Collimonas fungivorans Ter331: one gene and its partner. The protein of the gene in region 1 interacts with the protein of each later gene in a pairwise test. Links are inferred from orthologs where the notes say so. Each region holds a gene or a part of one and is shown in the gene's direction. Other genes may lie near its edges.

The links. Proteins that work in one complex are often made in the same cells at the same time.
Region 2: the proteins of recJ (region 1) and CFU_RS21355 interact in binary tests that used the Escherichia coli proteins (3 or more experiments, as listed by UniProt). The link is inferred for Collimonas fungivorans Ter331 from one-to-one orthologs.

The regions. Positions count from the first base shown.
Region 1 is NC_015856.1:3,656,753-3,664,940, forward strand. Bases 4,425-7,423 are described here. They hold recJ (single-stranded-DNA-specific exonuclease RecJ), read left to right. Parts: upstream 4,425-5,076; coding sequence 5,077-6,771; downstream 6,772-7,423. Other genes in these bases: CFU_RS16060 (hypothetical protein), read left to right, coding at 4,425-5,080; CFU_RS16070 (GlxA family transcriptional regulator), read right to left, coding at 6,860-7,423. In the rest of the region: CFU_RS16045 (TonB-dependent siderophore receptor), read left to right, coding at 1-1,354; CFU_RS24915 (PstS family phosphate ABC transporter substrate-binding protein), read left to right, coding at 1,366-3,294; CFU_RS16055 (DinB family protein), read right to left, coding at 3,347-3,856; more of CFU_RS16060, read left to right, coding at 3,989-4,424; more of CFU_RS16070, read right to left, coding at 7,424-7,867; CFU_RS16075 (DJ-1/PfpI family protein), read right to left, coding at 7,855-8,188. UniProt on the Escherichia coli protein: Single-stranded-DNA-specific exonuclease.
Region 2 is NC_015856.1:4,803,312-4,809,099, reverse strand. What follows is about bases 2,596-5,788. They hold CFU_RS21355 (DNA topoisomerase III), read left to right. Parts: upstream 2,596-2,945; coding sequence 2,946-5,588; downstream 5,589-5,788. Other genes in these bases: CFU_RS21350 (pyridoxal phosphate-dependent aminotransferase), read left to right, coding at 5,741-5,788; CFU_RS21360 (DUF494 family protein), read left to right, coding at 2,596-2,699. Also shown: CFU_RS21370 (LysM peptidoglycan-binding domain-containing protein), read left to right, coding at 1-815; DNA-processing protein DprA, read left to right, coding at 936-2,048; more of CFU_RS21360, read left to right, coding at 2,220-2,595.

The DNA.
Region 1 (8,188 bases):
GCGCACCGGCAATCCGGTTGCGGTACCCGCCGATCGCCGTTTCGACGAAGCCTACAATATCTCGGCCGGCCGTTCCGACGCCGTCAACCTGCGCTTCGACCACAAGCTCAACGCCGACTGGACCCTGCACGGCGGCTACGGCTTCAGCCGCAGCTACTACAATGACTGGCAGGCGCGCGTGCTGTCGGTCAACTATGCCACCGGCATCGCCACCCGCCGCGTCGATTCGACCCAGAACGGCGTGCAGTCGGCGCATACGCTGACCCTGAACCTGGAAGGCAAATTAAACTGGGGCGAGATCCGCCACGACATCGTCGGCGGCGTCGACTACATGCGCAACTACCGGGTGCTGGCCGAGCTCTACCGCGGCCCGAGCAACACCCGGTTCAACATCTACGATCCAGTCTACGGCCAGCTGACGCCGGCCGGCAGCAAGATCAGCCCGGCCGACAGCGACCAGACCGACAAGCTGATTTCGCGCGGCGTGTTTGTGCAGGATTCGATCCATCTGGATCAACGCTGGATCTTGCTGGCCGGCGCGCGCTATGAATATTTCAATGAGCTGACCGGCAAGGGCCGTCCCTTCGTGGTCGGCAGCAAGGTCGCCGCCGGGCGCGCCACGCCGCGCGCCGGCGTGGTGTACAAGCTGGCGCCCGACTGGTCCATGTACGCCAGCTACAGCGAATCGTTCAAGCCGAATACCTCGATTGCGACGCCGATAGGCGAGTTGCCGCCGGAACTGGCCAAGGGCTATGAAATCGGCTCGAAGCTGGAAACCGAAAACCTGACTGCCACGGTAGCGGTATTCGATATCCAGAAGCGCAACATCCAGACCACCGAAACCATAGGCGGCGTCAACTATACCCGCAACGCCGGCAAAGCCAGGTCGCGCGGACTGGAGTTCGACGCCAACGGCCGCATCAGCCAGGACCTGAGCCTGGTCGGCAGCTATGCCTACACCGAGGCACGCTACGCCGACGATCCCAAGCTGGCGGGAAATCCCCTGCCGAACACGCCGAAGCATTCGGCGTCGCTGTACCTGACACGCGACTTTGGCGTATCGCGCGTCGGTCCGGTTGAAGGCCGGGTCAGGGCCGGCGCGGGCGCCCGCGTGTTCAGCAGCCTGCCGGTGGGCGACGGCACCGGCAAGGTTTACCACCTGCCCTACGGCCGCGTGATGGATGCCTTCGTGTCATGGAATACTTTGGTCGGCGGCCAATCGGTGGATTGGCAGTTCAACATCAAGAACATCTTCGATTCGACGTATTACACCGCCAGCTGCTGCACCGGCACGCCGTTTGTCAATATCGGCGCCGGCCGCGAGTTTACGCTCAACGCCAAGCTGAATTTCTGAGGACGGACGGCATGAGGAAAGCATTGTTGGCTTGCGGACTGTCACTCCTCGCCGGAACGGCGCTTGCGGCGCCGGCGCTGCATGACGGCCTGCCCGAGTACCAGGCGCAAAGCGTGAGCTTGTCGCCCCAAGCCAGCTATCTCGACGAGCAAGGCGCAATCCGCATCGGCGGCGCCGAACATGCGCAATTCGTGATCGACCGTTTCAATGCCTTGTTCTCCAGCAGCCACCCCGGCGTGCGTTTTTCGGATCATGTCAAAGGTACGACCGCCACCATGCCTTTGCTCGCCTACGGACGGATGCTGTTCGGCCCAATGGGGCGCAGCGCCAATGCGGCGGAGCTGGACGCCTATGAAAAGGCGGTCGGCGCGGCGCCGCTGGAAATCCGCATCGCCCATACTTCCGACGATGCGCAGCAGGAAATGTCGTACTCCATCGGCATCTACGTCAACCGCGCCAATCCGATCGAACGCCTGAGCGCCCGCCAGGTAGCACGCATCTTCAGCAACGGCAATCCGGAAGGCGACCTGTCTCACTGGGGCCAGCTGGGCGCAAGCGGCGCCTGGAAAGAACGCGCCATCCATCCTTTCGGCACGCCTGAATATACCGGCATGGGCACGTACATGCAGTCAGAACAATTGCAGGGGCGGCCCGTCAGCCCGGCATATGAGCAATGGGGCAGCACCGAAACCATCCTGAAACGGCTGGAACAGGATCCGGCGGGCATCGCGTTTGCCGCCATCGGCCACGAAAACGCCGCGCTCAGGCAGCTCGCCATCGTGTCGGAAGATGGACGCAGCGAGACACGCGGCAGCCGCCAGGATGTGGCTGCTGGCACCTATCCTTACGGCCGCTATGTGTACTTCTACTTGCGGCGCGAACCGGGACAAGCACTAGATCCGGTCGCCAAGGAATACCTGCGCCTGGTGCTGTCGCGCCAGGGCCAGGAAATCATCGCTAGCCAGGCCGGCGGTTATATTCCGCTGTCGGCGGCGGAAGTGCGCGCTGAATTGCAAAAAATCGAGTTGGCGGGAAGCGGCGTCAGCACATCAGTTCCGGCCGCACCTGGTTTGCTCCTGGCCGGAGCGGATGGCGCGACCGATCTGTTCAGGCGCTTCAATGCCATGTTTGCCGGCACACAGCCGGCAATAAACATCGGCATGGCGCTCAAAGGGTCATCGACGGGCTTGCCGGCGCTGACCGCCGACGCCGCTTCGATGGCAGTAGTCACGCATGAAGCGAGCGCCGCCGAAATCGCCGCATTCCGGCAAGTCTGGGGATATGCGCCGCTCCTGGTCCGCATCGGCTACGCCGGTTGCGGGCAACGAGCAGCCGCCGTCTACGTCAACCGGCGCAATCCCCTGCCCGGACTGACCATGCAACAGTTAGCCCAGGTGTTTACCGCGGGCGCCCCTGCGGGCAATATCAATTTCTGGTCGCAACTGGGACTCAAGGACAGCTGGCAGCAACGCCGTATCCATCTATACGGCCTGCGCGACGATGGCGGCAGCGCCACCGTCTTGCGCAGCCGGCACCTGGGGAAATATCCCTTTGCTCCGCATTACGAAGCGCTGGACAGCCCGCAGGCCGTATTGGCGGCGGTCGACAACGATCCTTACGGAATTGCCTTGCTCGCCCCGACCGGCATTCCGATACCCGCAACACTGCGCATATTGCCGCTGTCACCGGCCGAAGGCATGGCTGCGGTCATGCCTTCTCGCGAAAACGTGGCGGCGGGCAAATACCCCCTCGCCACATATCTGCAGATGTATTTCAATCGGCCGCCTGGCAAGGCGCTGGATGCCCAGCTCGCAAACTACCTGAGGATGATCTTGTCGCCGGCAGGCCAAAGCCTGATAGCCGGAGCGGCAAATGGCGCAGGCGGTTATCTGCCGCTGTCCGCAGACGATTTGATGAAGGAAAGGAAAAAGCTCGAATAGAGCAAAGCCGCAAGCAGACAAACGCTGCCAGCGGCGTTTGCGCGTTGATCCCTCAGATCGGATCGGCCCGGAGATGTTCCGGCCGGTGCAGAAAGACCGTGAGCGTATCGCGTTGCGGCGGCACGCCGATCTGCGACAGGATGCGGCCGACGGCGCCGCGATGGTAGTTGCCGTGCGTGACCAGGTGGGTCAGCATCTCGCCGCGCGACATGCGGCCTGCCGAGCCGTCTACGAAGGTGAACTCGACGATCTCTGCCAGCTCGGCTTCGGTTATCGTATCGGCATATGACAGCAGCCAGCGGTCGGTTTCACGGACCGCCGCGCGCAGGTCGGCCAGCGCCGGCGTCGCCGTGGTGTTCAGCGCCCGGTAGTCGTGCGGCTGGCGCTGCAGGTTGGCTTCAAAAATCCGGTCCACCACGTAGACATGGTTCAAGATGCGCGTCGCGTCATGTTTTTCGCGTTCGTGGGATTCCGGCGGCAAGGCAGCCAGCGTCGAAAACAAGGTGTCGTTGGCCCAGGCTTTGTACTCAAACAGGGTAGTCAGCAGCTTATATGTGTTCATGGTGTGCATTCATGGCGGATCCGTACCGGCAGGCGGCGATTCACTACAATCCCTTCATTTTATGCCAGCCGCGCAATCCGCGTGGGTAAAGGCAAATCGACTCAAGACCCCGGGATGCCCTACAATCGCGCCATGAGTCATTTAGATATCCTATTGCCCTTCGGCCTGCCGCCGCCCGAACTGGCGCGCGATTTATTGCGTGAATTGAAACTACCTGCCCTCGCCACCCTGATGGCGCGCGCCAAAACCGGGCCCCGGCGCCAGGCGTTTGACGATTTTGCAAGAGCCTTGCCGCACGAAATGTGGCTGACGTCGCAATTTTCCTTGCCCGCATTCGAACCCGTCGCGCCCGGCCAAGACAACCAGAACAGCCCCGCCCTCGCCTGCGCCGCCATGCGCGCGATGGGGCTGAGCGCTGAAAAAGGCGCCTGGTTCATGCTGCACCCAGCCCATATCCATATCGCCCGCGACCACCTGGTGCTGACCGACATCCGCCAGATCGGCTTGAGCGATGCGGAATCGCGCGAACTGTTCGATGCTGCGCTGCCGCTGTTCGCTGAAGTCGGCCGTGAGCTGGTTTACGGCGACGCCGGCACCTGGTTCCTGCGCGCCGACGACTGGCAAGGCTTGTTGTCCTCCACGCCCGACGCCACTTGCGGCCACAACATCGATATCTGGATGCCGAAGGGTAGCGGCGACCAGGCCTGGCGCAAATTGCAGAATGAAGTGCAGATGCTGTGGTTTGCCCACCCGCTGAACGAGCGGCGCGAAATGCAAGGGCGGCAAACCGTGAATTCCCTGTGGTTATGGGGCGGCGCAGTGGCACAGCCTTGCGTGCCCGGCCAGCGCGAAGTATTCAACCTGCCGGACGGTTTCGCCGGCCTCGGCCAGTACGCCAAGGCTGCGTATGCCGGCATTGGCATCAGCGAAGTGATCGCCGCCAGGCCCGGACATGGCCTGCTGACCTTGAGCCAGCTGATCCAGCCAGCCCTGACAGGCGAATGGTCGGACTGGCTGCGGCAGTTGCAAACCCTCGAAAGCACATGCTTCGCCCCTTTGCTGCAAGCCATGCAGCAGCGCCGGCTCGACAGCCTGTCCTTGATCGTTACCGACAGCGGCCATACGCTTGAAATGAGCACCACCCGGCTCTCGCTCAAGAAATTCTGGCTGAAACCAGCCCTCACCGGTTTATTGCCATTGCATCCATCATCGCATTTATTATGACCCGCATCGTTACCCGCCCTTATTCCTTCCGCGACTCCGAACGGCTGTGCCAGAGCGGCATCCATCCGGTGCTGGCGCGCGTGTACACGGCACGCGGCCTGCTCGACGCCAAGGAGCTGGAAAGCGAACTGAACGCCCTGATCCCGCCGTCCGGCCTGCTGCACATCGATGCCGCCGCCATTTTTCTCGCCGACGCTATCGCCGCAAAAAAGAAAATGGTGATCGTCGCCGATTACGATTGCGACGGCGCCACCGCTTGCGCCGTCGGCCTGCGCGGCTTGCGCCTGCTAGGCGCGAATATCGACTTCATCGTGCCGAATCGCTTCGAGTACGGCTACGGCCTGACGCCGGAAATCGTCGAACTGACCGCGCGCGAAAAATCGCCGGACATCATCGTCACGGTCGACAACGGCATCGCCAGCATCGACGGCGTGGCCGAAGCCAACCGGCGCGGCATCGAAGTAGTGGTGACCGACCATCACTTGCCGGCCGATACGCTGCCGGCGGCAAGAGTCATCGTCAATCCTAACCAGCCGGAATGCGGTTTTCCCAGCAAGAACCTGGCCGGCGTCGGCGTCATGTTCTACGTCTTGCTGGCCTTGCGCGCGGAACTTCGCCGGCGCGGCGTGTTCGATGCGCAGAGCCAGCCGAAACTGGATGTGCTGCTCGACCTGGTGGCGCTCGGCACCGTAGCCGACGTCGTCAAGCTGGACGCCAACAACCGCATCCTGGTAGCGCAAGGCCTGAAGCGCATGCGCGCCGGCCGCATGCATGCCGGCATCGCCGCGCTGTTCCGCGCCGCCGGCCGCGAAGCCCGGCGCGCCACGCCGTTCGACCTGGGTTTTGCGCTGGGCCCGCGCCTGAACGCCGCCGGCCGCCTGGCCGACATGGCGCTCGGCATCGAATGCCTGACCACCGACGACGAAGGCCGCGCCTGGGCCATTGCCCAGCAGCTCGACGCCATCAATCGCGAACGGCGCGATATCGAAGCCGGCATGCAGGACACCGCGCTGGCCTTGCTGGATGACTTCAAGCCGCAGGACAGCACCACCATCAGCGTGTTCGACGCCTCCTGGCACCAGGGCGTGATCGGCATCGTCGCCTCACGCCTGAAGGATAAATTTTATCGCCCCACCATTACTTTCGCGCCGGGCGGCGAAGGCTTGATCAAAGGATCGGGCCGTTCGATTCCCGGTTTCCATTTGCGCGATGCGCTGGACCTGGTGTCCAAGCACGCACCCAGCCTGATCCAGAAATTCGGCGGCCATGCGATGGCAGCCGGGTTAACCATTCGCGCCGACGCCTTCGATGCGTTCGCCGCCGCCTTCGAAAAAGTCGGACGTGAATGGCTGGGGCAGAGCCAGCTGGAACGTGTGATTGAAACCGACGGACCGCTGGAAGATGCCTACTACACCACGCAATTCATTGAATTGATGGATGGCCAGGTGTGGGGACAGGGTTTTGCGCCGCCGCTGTTTTGCGACGAATTCAGGGTGGTTAGTCAACGCATCCTGAAAGAGAAACATCTAAAGCTGCTGTTGGAACGCAACGGCACGCGCTACGATGCAATCTGGTTCGGGCATACCGATGAACTGGGGAGCAAGGCCAAGGTAGCGTTTCGCTTGGACGCCAATGAATATAACGGCGTTACCAAGGTACAACTGATGGTGGAACACGCGGAAGCGATGTAATCCTTGAGCGCGGAACGTAATGCCCCATGGCCCGTTAATTAGGGTCAGAGTCGAATTGTTTTCTCAAACAATTCGACTCTGACCCTAATTAACTGCTGAGCTGGCGTTGCTGGCTCGGCGGGAAGTTTTCGAATTTGCTCCAGACCCGGCGCAGCTGGCGGGTTGAATTGAAACCGGCTTGCTGCGCTACCTGTTCCATGTCCAGCTTGGATTGCGTCAGCAATTCGCGCACCAGGGCGACGCGGATGCGCTGGATGTAGTCGACCAGGCTGCTGCCGGTTTGCTCGCGGAACAGACGCGTCAGATGGCGCTCGCTGGTGCAGGCGATTTCTGCCAGCTGCTGCAGGTCCCAGTCGTTGGCCGGATTGCCGATCACGGCGTCTTGCACCCGGTGTACCGCCGGATGCAAGTGATTGCGGCAGGCCTGCCACGGCGACAGCTGCGGGTCGCTGCCGGCGCGCCGCATGTAGATCACCAGCGAACGGGCGATCGAAGCGCTGCGGGCGTGGCCGGCGATTTGCGCTACCACGTGCAGCGCCAGGTCGATGCCGGTAGTGACGCCGGCGCTGGTGTAGATGTTGCGGTCTTCGACAAAAATGCGGTTTTCCAATACATGCGCCCGCGGCGCGATGCGCCGCAAGTCGTCGCAATGGCTGTGGTGCGTGGTGCACTGGCGGCCGTCGAGCAAACCTGCATAACCGGCCAACAAGGCGCCGGTGCAGCTGCACAGCAGGCGATGCGAATCCTGCCAGTGTGCGCGCAGCCATGCCACGGCGCGCTGGTCGTTGGCGCTGCTGAAATCATCGTCGCTGCCTACGCAGCCGTGCAGCATCAGCATGGCGTTGGGCGGCAAGCTGTCCGGCAGGTCGCTGAAGCCGGTCAGGCCGAGTCCAAGCGAAATGCTGATGGTGCTGGCCGCACTGACGTAACGCAGGTCGAAAAAGTCCGCGCGCCCTTCCCGTTCCGCGATCCGGTTGGCATAACGCAGCACTTCCGCCGGACCCATCAGGTCAAGCGTCATGGTTGCGTCGCGCAGCAGGAAATAGACCGGGATGGTGGTCTCGCCAGTGCGTGTGTTGTCGGCTATTGCAGCCATCGATACTCCATCTGTTTGGCCGTGGCGGCGGCGAGTTCGGGACCGGCCAATCGTTCGACCAGGTGCAGGCTCATGTCGATGCCTGCCGAAATGCCGCCGGAAGTCACCACTTTACCGCAATCGACCCAGGCTACGCCGCGCTTGACCATGAGCGTGGGGAAACTTGCCTGCAGCTGGTCCTGGTCTTCCCAATGCGTGGTGACATCCAGCCCGTCCAGCAAACCGGCCTTGGCCAGCAAGAAGGCGCCGGTGCAGACCGATGCGGTAATCACGGTGCCGGAATGCTGGGCGGCAATCCAGCGGATTACCGCGTCGTCATTG
Region 2 (5,788 bases), 1.1 Mb from region 1 along the record:
AGATCGTCTATTTCGACCGCGTCAACGGCCGCCTGCGCCTCGGCAAATCGGCCGGCGAACCGGGCGTTGTCAAATTGTCGCCGCAAACGCGCGTGCAAGGCATAGGCCGCGATGCGATCACCGCCATTTCCACCGACGCCATCGGCCCGTTCCTGTCGCAGCCGCTGATCGTCGAAGACGACGAGTTGAAGAATTCGCCACATATCGTGGCGGTCCAGGACGGCCACCTGAATCTCGGCAAGGGCGACAAAGCCTATGTCCGCGGCGACCTGGCTGACGCCAGCGCGTTCCAGGTATTCCGTCCCGGCAATCCGCTCAAGGATCCGGACACCGGCAAGGTCATCGCCAATGAAGCGCTGTACCTGGGCACCCTGAAGCTGGAGCGCAGGGGCAAGACTGCCGACGAAGCGGCGACATTCAGCGTGATCGACACCAAGGAAGAAATGCAGGTCGGCGACCGCATCATCCCGCGCCCGGTTGAGCCGATCCTGAACTATGTGCCGCATGCGCCGGCCACCGAAGTCAATGCTCGCGTGGTCTCGGTCTATGGCGGCGTGGCTACCGCGGCGCAGAACCAGATCCTCAGCATCAACCGCGGCAAGGCTGACAATATCGATATCGGCACCGTGTTGCAGCTGTACCGTTTCGGCAAAACCGTCAAGGATCCTGCCGATCACAACAAGAAGGTCAAGCTGCCGGATGAACAATACGGTACCCTGTTCATTTTCCGTGTCTTCAACCATATTTCCTATGGCCTGATCATGGAAGTCCAGAACACGGTCGATATCGGCGATATCGCCAGGTCGCCGGAATAAAGGTCTTTACTGCTGTTGACAACGATAAACGACGATAAGCTTCATGACGGCGGCGGCGGTGCAGACCGCCGCCCGCCAGCCGCCGGCAATGCAACGGATGCTGCAGTTGATGCAGATGAGCTGGCAGCCTGGTTGCGTCTGGAGCAGACAGCCGGTGTCGGCGCGGAAACTGCGCGCCGGCTGCTGGTGGCCTTCGGCCTGCCGGCCAACATCTTTTCCTGTTCCTTCTCCGCCCTGCACAAGGTAGTGCCCGAACGCATTGCCTACGCCTTGCTGGCGGCGCCATCGGATGCCGTCCAGGCGCTGATAGAGCGCACCCAGGAATGGTTGCAACAGCCGGGAAACCGGCTGTTCACGCTAGCCGACAGCGCCTATCCGCAAGCCCTGCTGGACATTTCCGATCCACCGCTGATGCTGTACGTGAAGGGCCGCGCCGAACTGCTGGAGCGGCCGGCCATGGCGGTGGTCGGTAGCCGCAACGCTACGGTGCAGGGCGTCGCCAATGCCGACCGCTTTGCCGAAATCCTCAGCCAGCGCGGCCTTACCGTCATCTCCGGCATGGCCTTGGGGATAGACGCCGCCGCCCACCAGGGCGCTTTGCGCGGCGCCGCCGGCAATCCCGAGGGCGGCAGCACGGTGGCGGTGATCGGCACCGGCGCTGACATCGTCTACCCGGCGCGCAATCGCGGGCTGGCGCACCAGATTGCCGAGGCCGGCTGCATCGTCAGCGAATACCCGCTGGGCATGCCTGGCGTCGCCGCCAACTTTCCGCGCCGCAACCGCATCATTTCCGGCCTGGCGCGCGGCGTGCTGGTAGTCGAGGCGGCGGCCCAGTCCGGTTCGCTGATCACCGCCAGGATGGCGGCCGAGCAGGGACGGGACGTGTTCGCGATCCCCGGCTCGATCCATTCGCCGCTGTCGAAAGGTTGCCACCAGCTGATCAAGCAGGGCGCCAAGCTGGTGGAGTCGGCCCAGGATATCCTGGAGGAACTGGGCAGTTTACAGGCAGCAGTGGCAACCCCAGCGCAACCCGCGGCGATGCCCAGCGCCGCGCCGGCTGACAGCGGCGGTCAGGAGCTGCTTGCCATACTCGGGTATGATCCGGTCGGTTTCGACGTTCTGGCGGCGCGCAGCGGCAGCGATGCGGCGAGCCTGGGCGGACGGTTGCTGGAGCTGGAGCTGGCGGGGCTGATAGAGGCTTTGCCCGGCGCAATTTACCGCCGCATCGGCTGATACAAGCCTGGCGCGAGGAGGATGATATTTTGCCATTTCGGGCGGTCCGGCATAAATCTGCGATACTAATATACGTATACTGTTGGCTGAAACGGCTTTATTGCCCTGCGTTTTTGCGCTTACCCTTGTACTTTGCTTGTCTTACCCTTACCTTAGCGATACAGTAGAACCATGTTTGAAGTCCTTGTTTATCTGTATGAAACTTATTATCGGCCCGATGCCTGCCCTGAACCGGAGGCTTTGGTCAAGAAGCTGTCGGCGATCGGCTTTGAAGAAGAAGAGATAGCCAAGGCGCTCGGCTGGCTGACGGATCTGGCGGAAACCAACCACGAGTTCGCCGATAAATATCCGCAGCAAACCGCTTTTTCTTTTGGCATCCGTATTTACGCCCAGCAAGAGATTGATGTACTGGGCATTCCTGCGATCGGCTTCATCCAGTTCCTGGAATCGGCCAAGATGCTCAACCCGGTGCAACGCGAGATTGTCATTGAGCGTGCGCTGACCGTCAGCGAGACCCCGGTCCCGCTCGACAAACTCAAGGTGATCGTATTGATGGTGCTATGGAGCCAGGGCAAGGAGCCGGACGGCCTGATGTTCGACGAGCTGTTTCTCGACGAAGACGACGATCCTGAGCCGCGCCAGCTGCATTAAACACGACGTTCACCTGCTGCATGCTGGCCAGACCGAGGTCTTGCTGCTTGCGATTTTTCCAACAACCCGCTTATCATTGGCCGCATTATGCGGCGCCGGCCGTGAAGTTTGCTGCGATGTTTGCTGCGATGTTTGCTGATATATTACGGGTGATTTCCCGCTGGCAACTAAATTTCCGGATTGACGCTTGCGAGCCAAAGCAAAAACATGCGCTGAAATAATGCGCGCTACTTTCGAGACGACACTATGAGCAAGACCCTCATCATTGCTGAGAAACCTTCTGTCGCGAACGACATCGCGAAGACGCTCGGCGGCTTCACCAAGCACGATGAGTACTTTGAATCCGACGAATACGTCCTTTCCTCGGCGGTCGGCCACCTGCTGGAAATCGCGGTTCCTGAAGAATACGACGTCAAGCGCGGCAAATGGACCTTCACCCACCTGCCGATGATCCCGCCGCATTTTGCGCTGAACCCGATCGCCAAGACCGAGTCGCGCCTCAAGGTGCTCAACAAGCTGATCAAGCGCAAGGATGTCACCGCCCTGATCAACGCCTGCGACGCCGGGCGTGAAGGCGAGCTGATTTTCCGCCTGATCGCGCAATATACGAAAGCCAAGCAGCCGGTCAAGCGGCTGTGGCTGCAATCGATGACGCCGGGCGCGATACGCGACGGCTTCACCCACCTGCGCGAGGACAAGGACATGTTGCCGCTGGCCGATGCCGCCCGCTGTCGCAGCGAAGCGGACTGGCTGATCGGCATCAACGGCACGCGTGCAATGACCGCCTTCAATTCGAAAGAAGGCGGTTTCTATTTGACCACCGTCGGCCGGGTGCAGACGCCGACGCTGTCGATCGTGGTCGAACGCGAAGAGAAGATCAAGAAGTTCGTGCCGCGCGATTTCTGGGAAGTGCGCGCAGAATTCGTGTGCGCCGCCGGCATCTATGAAGGCCGCTGGCTCGACACTGCCCACAAGAAGGACGAGAACGATCCGGAAAAGCGCGCCGAGCGCCTGTGGAGCAAAGCCGCGGCCGAATCGATCGTGGCCGCCTGCCGCGGCAAGATGGGTGCAGTGCGGGAAGAATCGAAGCCGACTACCTCGATGGCGCCGGCGCTGTTCGACCTGACCAGTCTGCAGCGCGAAGCCAACTCGCGTTTCGGTTTTTCCGCCAAGAACACCCTCGGCCTGGCGCAGGCGTTGTACGAAAAGCACAAGGTGCTGACTTATCCGCGTACCGATTCGCGCCACCTGCCGGAAGATTACCTGAGCACCGTCAAGCAGGCGCTGGAAACGGTGTCGGAGAACAACAACTACCAGCAGTTCGCGGCGCAGATCCTGAACAAAGGCTGGGTCAAGCCGAACAAGCGCATCTTCGACAACACCAAGATCAGCGATCACTTTGCGATCATCCCGACCACGCAGGCGCCGAAGAACCTGTCGGAGCCGGAACAGAAGCTGTACGACCTGGTGACGCGCCGTTTCATGGCCGTGTTTTTCCCGGCCGCCGAGTTCCAGGTCACCACCCGCTACACCGAAGTGTCCGGCCATCAGTTCAAGACTGAAGGCAAGGTCATGACGAATCCGGGCTGGCTGGCGATCTACGGCAAGGAAGCCGCGGATGAAAAAGATCCGGAAAACAGCGGTACGCTGGTTGCAGTGGCCAAGGACGAGAAGGTCAAGACCGACAAGATCACCGCCAACGGCCTGGTCACCAAACCGCCGGCGCGCTACACCGAAGCGACCTTGCTGTCGGCGATGGAAGGCGCGGGCAAGCTGCTGGACGACGGCGAGCTGCGCGAAGCGATGGCCGGCAAGGGCCTCGGTACACCGGCCACGCGTGCTGCCACCATCGAAGGTTTGCTGTACGAAAAATACCTGTTGCGCGAAGGTCGGGAAATGATGCCGACCGCCAAGGCGTTCCAGCTGATGACCTTGCTGCATGGCCTCGGCGTCGATGAGCTGACCGAACCCGAGCTGACCGGCGAATGGGAACACAAGCTGTCGCAGATCGAGCGCGGCACCATCAGCCGTGAAGAGTTCATGCGTGAAATCGCGCAGCTGACCCAGATCATCGTCAAGCGCGCCAAGGAATACGATAACGACACCATCCCGGGCGATTATGCGACCCTGCTGGCGCCGTGTCCGAACTGCGGCAGTGTGGTCAAGGAAAACTATCGCCGCTTCGCCTGCACCAAATGCGAATTCTCGATGAGCAAGACGCCGGGCAGCCGCCAGTTCGAGATTTCTGAAGTCGAAGAGTTGCTGACCAAGCGCACCATCGGACCGCTGCAAGGATTCCGCTCGAAGATGGGGCGTCCGTTTGCCGCGATCCTGAAAATCAGCCGCGACGAAGAGATCAAGAACTACAAGCTGGAATTCGATTTTGGCCAGAACGACGATGAAGGCGAAGACGGCGAGGGTGTCGATTTCACCGGCCAGACCGCGCTGGGCCCATGCCCGAAATGCGGCAACGGCGTCTACGAAATGGGCCTGGCCTATGTCTGCGAAAAGGCGGTAGCGAAACCGAAGGCTTGCGATTTCCGCAGCGGTCGCATCATCCTGCAGCAGGAAATCCTGCCGGAGCAAATGGTCAAGCTGCTCAACGACGGCAAGACCGATCTGTTGCCTGGTTTCATTTCGCAGCGTACGCGCCGTCCGTTCAAGGCCTTCCTGGTCAAGGGCAAGGATGGCAAGGTCAGCTTCGAGTTCGAAGAACGCAAAGCCAAGGCGCCGCCGAAGGGCAAGGCGAAAGCTGCGGCCGTCGAAGGTGAAGAGGATGAGGTGACCGCGGTGGCGAAGAAGCCGGCGGCCAAAAAACCGACGGTGAAAAAGGCAGCGGTAAAAAAGGCGGCGCCCAAAAGGGTGGTCGCCAAGCGCAAGGCTGCATAAAGCCTGATCCGCACCAGAAAAAGCCGCTCGCTGAGCGGCTTTTTTATTGGCGCCGGAATGGCCTGGATCACTGGCTTGGTGATTTTGCCGTGCCACGCTTTGGCCGTGCTTCGGCTACACTTGCTTATCGTTTTCGCTCACCGGATATTGCCATGTCTCTGGATCATCCTGCCGTCGCCCGCGCCGTGGTGCGTCAACTG